Regions from separate parts of the Brochothrix thermosphacta DSM 20171 genome, predicted to be linked through region 1. Evidence: riboswitches for the same ligand, from Rfam matches in the RefSeq annotation. Region 1 holds a riboswitch; the other holds the start of a gene.
What was found. A riboswitch is a leader RNA that binds a small molecule or an ion and turns the genes downstream of it on or off. The one in region 1 is predicted to bind thiamine pyrophosphate.
Positions count from the first base shown of each region.

Region 1 (3,158 bases):
GTATACATTAATAAGTGTTATTTCAGGTACAGGACATATCAGAATTGATGACGATTCGTACGATTTAAAAGCAGGCGATCACTTAGTTTTACCGACTGATGTAACAACATGGAAATTAAAAGGTAACATGGAAATCATTGCTTCTACTCCTGGCGAAAAGAACAGTTAAATAAGGAGGAAAAGCGATGTTCGGTATTATTGATTATGGAACGTTTGTGCTCACATGTGTATTATTGAACTTAATACCAGGAGCGGACACAATGTACATATTGAGTCGAAGCATGTCACAGGGCAGGTCAGCAGGGTTATACTCCGCGTTAGGCATAACGGCAGGTACAATTATACATACGTTGTTGGCAGCTTTAGGATTGAGTTTGCTACTCGTAAAATCCATTGTTGCGTTTACGATTGTAAAATGGTTAGGTGCTGCCTATTTAATTTATTTAGGCGTTAAGATGTTCCGTGATAAAAGTCAATTTGGAAATATCGAACACATCAGTGGGGGCTCTAATAAACGCACACTCTTTGTTCAAGGGATGTTGACAAATGTGATGAATCCGAAAGTAGCCTTGTTTTTCTTATCATTTATACCACAATTTATTAATCCTTCTGATAGTACGGCCTTAACATTTGTTTTGTTGGGGTTTACCTTTACAATGACAGGTTTCATATGGAGTGTTGTTATTGCAAGCATAGCAGGTGTTTTGAGTGGGAAACTACAAAAAAATCAAAGTATTTCACACTATTTGAATAAAATTATGGGCAGCATTTTAGTGCTATTAGGCATTAAATTATTTGCAAGTAAATAGTGAAAGGATCCTCAATCTTTTAAGCGTACCATTACCTTTTTTAGTTGGAGTATTGAAGACAGGCATTAAAGTCAACGACATATACTTCAGTTTAATTTTCAGGTCTCACATTGAATTTATCTTCAAAAGTATCTTCTAATATCTGTTTTTTGCAGTATGTATTTCAGCTCGAATTTTTCACCATTAATAGGTCAGTAGTGACAGTTATAATTTGACGAAAGCGATTGCAATCGTTATATTTAGTGTGTGAAAACATTTTTGAGTAGTGATACAGTAACGTGAAAAAAATGGCGTCAGAGAGTGCTGTGAAGAAGTGTAGTGAAAAGGTAATGGAGGCGGATGAAAATGACGATGTTAAAAAAGGTAAAAGACGGTTTAATCGTGTCATGTCAAGCGTTAGAAAATGAACCCTTACATAGTTCTTACATTATGAGCCGTTTAGCAGTTGCAGCTGAGCAAGGTGGGGCAGTTGGTATTCGGGCAAATTCAGTAATTGATATTATAGCAATTCAAGCGACAACAAGTTTACCCATTGTAGGAATTATCAAACGGGACTATGAGGACTCCCCTGTATTTATTACAGCCACAATGTTAGAAGTTAATGAATTAATGACAACAGGTTGTGAAATGATTGCCTTAGATGCGACTAGCCGAGTACGACCGAATGGTGAAAGTTTAGCAGAATTAGTCTCTAAAATTAAGTTGAATTATCCTGATATATTACTAATGGCAGATATTGCTACAGTAGATGAAGCCCTTAATGCTGAATCGTTAGGGTTTGATTGTATATCGACAACATTGATTGGGTACACAGCTGAATCTGAAGGTCATGATTTGGCAGCTAATCATTTTGAAAAACTACGAACAATTATTGAGAAATGTACACTACCTGTCATCGCAGAAGGTAATGTTGATACACCTGAAAAAGCACAGCAGTGTAAACAATTAGGTGTTCATTCTATTGTTGTTGGAAGCGCAATTACGCGTCCACAACTTATTACAGAAAAATTTGTAACGAAAATGAATGAAAAAAGATAACGATTGAATGATTAGAATGAACATGCTAAGATGAAGCAGTAAATAAACACCACTAGGGGAGCTTAGATAAGCTGAGATTGGACATTGTCCTCAACCCTTTGACTTGATCTGGTTAGTACCAGCGGAAGGAATGTGGCTTGTTCTCGTATGGAACATCATTCTGTTTAACAGCTGGTGTTTAGCCGTTTTTTCGCATACAAAAACAACCACTTTCTCTTTTTAGAAGGTGGTTGTTTTTTTACGCTTAATTAAAGGGGGATCAGAAAATGACATTGTTCACAGACGAGTTAAAAGTCATGACAGCAAAGAGTTGGGAAAAAAGCATGACACATCCTTTTGTAGTCGAACTAGCAGAAGGAACATTACCAGAAGAAGCATTTAAACGGTATTTAGTGCAGGATATGTATTATCTAAACCATTATAGTAAAATACATGCGCTAGCAGCAGTTCAAGCAGAAGAAACAGCTGTTACTCATATGTTATTGAAGCAAGCACAAGAAACAATTGCAGCAGAGATGTTAATGCACACGGAGCATGCTCGTTTATTAGGGATGTCGACAACAATACAAACTGATATTCGTCCATTACCAACAGCATATGGGTATACATCACATTTATATCGTGTGGCGATGGCAGGAAGTTTAGGGCAAACGATTGCTGGACTACTTCCTTGTTATTGGCTTTATGCAGATATTGGGTCTTATTATCGGGACAGTAAACCAGTGAACCCCTTGTATGCTAGTTGGCTGGAAAACTATGGTAGCGAGCTATTTCAGAAAGAGACTCAAGTACAAATTGATTTGTTAAATCGTTTAGCCGAACTAAGTAGTGAAGCGGAAAAGGAAAAAATGCGCGATGCATTTAAACGGGCTAAGGAGTATGAATTGGCATTTTGGGAAATGGCTTATGCCGGAGAACAATGGCCATCAGAAAAGTAAGTGAAAAAAATCGCACAGCTGACGTGTTTTACGTCTACCGTGCGATTTTTTATTAATTTTTTTTCAAACGACGAGCAATTAAGCTGCCGAGAGATTGAATAATTTGTACAATCACAATCAACAAAATTAAGGTGGCATACATCATGTTAGGTTGGAAGCGAAGATAACCGAATTGATAAGCAAGGTCACCTAAACCGCCAGCGCCTACAAAGCCAGCCATAGCAGTTGCGCCAATCAAACCAATAGTAGCAATTGTTAAACCTAAAACAATCGATGAACGGGATTCACGAACCACCACAAACCAAATGATTTTCCAAGTTGAGATACCCATGGATTGATACGCTTCAACAACACCTTTATCGACTTCTAATAA
Region 1 is NZ_CP145608.1:2,209,264-2,212,421, reverse strand. It holds gene manA (mannose-6-phosphate isomerase, class I) at 1-169, shown strand, start outside; gene V6S17_RS11015 (LysE family translocator) at 186-809, shown strand; gene V6S17_RS11010 (N-acetylmannosamine-6-phosphate 2-epimerase) at 1,161-1,847, shown strand; TPP riboswitch at 1,892-1,995, shown strand; gene tenA (thiaminase II) at 2,114-2,785, shown strand; gene V6S17_RS11000 (methionine ABC transporter permease) at 2,838-3,158, opposite strand, start outside.

Region 2 (3,158 bases), 500 kb from region 1:
ATGATAACGCTCAATATCGCTTTTAGTAAATCACCTGGAATAAATACCAAGTTCGATAAGAATGCAGCTTTTAAAGGCATACCCGTAACAAAGTGTAAACCAATTGCTCCAAATGAATCGATGACTAGCACCCCAGCTATAACAGTCACTGCGAACAACCGAAGAAATGAGGGCTTTTCGCCTAACTTACCACTCCACCAGCCAATTAAAAAAGCAGCGATTGGATAAGCAATTATATAACCAGCAGTTGGGCTGTAAAACAACGCGAACCCACCACGACCTCCTGCCAAAACAGGTAAACCTACTGCAACAAGCAGCAACAATAACAATACTGCGATAGTACCGTTCCGCTTACCTAATAACAATCCTGCTAATAAGACACCCATGCTTTGTACTGCAATTGGAACGGGTATGATTCCTATCGTGATCGGTGGTATAAATCCTAAAATAATAAGTACTGCTATCATTATCCCTATAAATGCAATTGAATGTGTTTTCATCTGAATCTCCCCTATTCCTCGAATAAGTAAATTTTAACTTTCCTCACCAACAATGTCAACCTTTTATTTTAAAAGTTAACAAAAGAGCGGCGTTTGCTAATGTGAAACGTCTGTGTTATATTTTAACCAACTTATATTTATCCACTAGGGGTGCTATTCATTTAGCTGAGATAGACGGTATGTCTAATCCCTTTGAACCTGATTTGGTTAATACCAGCGTAGGAAAGTGGAAACGTCTATTTATTATAAAGGTTAAGTCTGTACCTTTAACACGTTTCGCTTACAACCCTGGTTTTGGGTAATGTAAACGGGGCTTTTTTTATGCCCTAAAATAAGATAAAAGGGGAGATTCAGATGAAAAAGACACTCACATTAAAGGATACCTTGGTAGCGATTGTCATTGCATTAGTGTTCGGGATTATTTATAAAGTAGGTACGATTCCTTATGATTTATTAAAACCCTTTGGTTTACAATTGGAACAAGTGATTTATGGGTTTTGGTTCATGGCCGGGCCATTTGCAATGTTAATTATCCGCAAACCTGGTGTAGCCTTAATAGCAGAAGCAGCTGCGGCGCTAATTGAAACATTTTTAGCAGGAGGTATGGGGATGCAAAGTTTTGTTTACGGTATTGGTCAAGGACTTGCTTGTGAACTCATCTTTTTGATGACGCGTTACCGTCGTTTCACATTAGATACGGCTATTATATCAGGCTTACTAGCTTGCCTTGCTTCTTTCTTAATTGACTGGCCATATGGTTACCTCGCTGTTCAACCTTGGGCTTTGACTCTTATCATTGTTTTCCGCTTCATTGGTACAATCATCATTACCGGTTTCTTAACTTACTACCTTGCTAAAGCAATGGAGAAAACAGGTGTTGCTCAAATGGTACGTCCCATCACAAAGGATGACTACGATGCTCTCAAATAACGAGTATGGCACAAAAAATCTACGACTGTTATTTCCAGGTATGAAAGAAGCGTTTCTTAAAAATCTGGATTTTTCTTATACAAGCGGTGAAAAAATCTTAGTTTTAGGCCCTAGTGGTGCTGGTAAATCCACCTTACTCGAAGTATTAGCTGGGCTTATTCCAACCATTATTGATGTCCCTGCTAAATGGGATGATTTACGTGTCCCTGATAACACCGCGTATTTCTTTCAAGATCCTGATGCGCAATTCAACATGCCTTACACGGATGAAGAAATTGCGTTCGTATTTGAAAATCAACAAATTCCCTCAGCAGAGATGCCGGAGCGTATTGCTCATTACATGGCACTTGCTAACGTTACAACGGATACACATACCGCCATCAATAAATTGTCAGGCGGAATGAAGCAACGTTTGCAATTAGCGAGTTTATTAGCTCTGAAAAGTGATTTCTACTACCTAGATGAACCCACAGCAATGCTTGACCCTGAAGCAACACAGTATTTTTGGGAACAAATGAAACAGCTCACTCAGCAACAAACGGTCATCGTAGTGGAACATAAGATTACCGAAATTATCGATTATGTCTCGCGCATAGTCATTATGTCAGAAGATGGCTCCATTATAGCGGATGGACCTACTGCTGAAATTTTGACAACACATACAGACTATCTGCACGATGCCGGGATTTGGCACCCTGAAAGTTGGACACTTGCTCCAAAATTCGAGCGTATTCCTATCGCATCTCCTGAAAATTTACTCACCGCTTCACAGTTCAAAGTAAAACGAAAAAAACAAACAGTGGTTTCCCTAGATAACCTCACTGTTCAAACGGGGGATTGGCTTTGTATTTCCGGGGAGAACGGCTCAGGGAAATCCACCTTGTTAGAAGGACTTCGCGGCTTGCTTAAAACAAGCGGAAAACTCACTTTCCCAAATGGTTCACAAGAAACAACGGGCTTCGTCTTCCAAAATCCTGATTATCAATTTGTATGTGATACAGTAAAAGAGGATTTGGCCTTTGGCTTACAATTCGAAAAACTCACTGAAGAGGCTAAAGAGGAACGTATCCTCGCCTATTTAGACTATTTCAGCCTGACGGCACGCCAAGCAATTCATCCGCTCTCATTATCAATGGGGCAAAAACGACGTTTAAGCGTTGCTTCAAGCGTTATTACAGAACCACAACTATTATTACTAGATGAACCCACTTTTGGTCAAGATGCCCGTAATACCTTCCGCTTGATTGAGAGTCTAGAACATTGGCGCAAAAAAGGCATGGCCATCCTAATGATTACCCATGAGCCAGAAATCATCGAGCGTTACGCAACAGGTGTGATCAATGTCAAAGATGGTATCGCTACTGTAAAAGGAGGGGTTTGACGATGGTAACTGAAACAGCTTTCTTTCGCCGTGTAAATCCGGCCTATAAGTTTTTAATTTTCTTTATCATCACATTATTAACGATTTTTTTACGTGATGTGACTCTCTTAGCTGCTTTATCTGGTTGTGCTTTATTGGTATATCTCATCTTTTCGCCCTTAACTTTAAAATGGAAGGTAGGCTTATTATTACCCTTTGTTCTTTTAGCATTTTTCAGTGGTATTACCGTCATTCTCTTTGGCCTTGGAGATGATGTGTTATTTCAATTTTTATGGTGGCGCATTTCTAGTGAAAGTTTAGCTCACGGAACGATGATTATCTTACGTACATTGTTTTTCTCATTAATC
Region 2 is NZ_CP145608.1:148,575-151,732, reverse strand. It holds gene V6S17_RS00815 (biotin transporter BioY) at 1-500, opposite strand, end outside; TPP riboswitch at 637-742, shown strand; gene V6S17_RS00810 (ECF transporter S component) at 855-1,430, shown strand; gene V6S17_RS00805 (ABC transporter ATP-binding protein) at 1,417-2,811, shown strand; gene V6S17_RS00800 (energy-coupling factor transporter transmembrane component T family protein) at 2,814-3,158, shown strand, end outside.
Region 2: it holds a riboswitch for thiamine pyrophosphate, as region 1 does, so the genes downstream of both, V6S17_RS00810 (ECF transporter S component) here and tenA (thiaminase II) in region 1, are expected to answer to the same signal.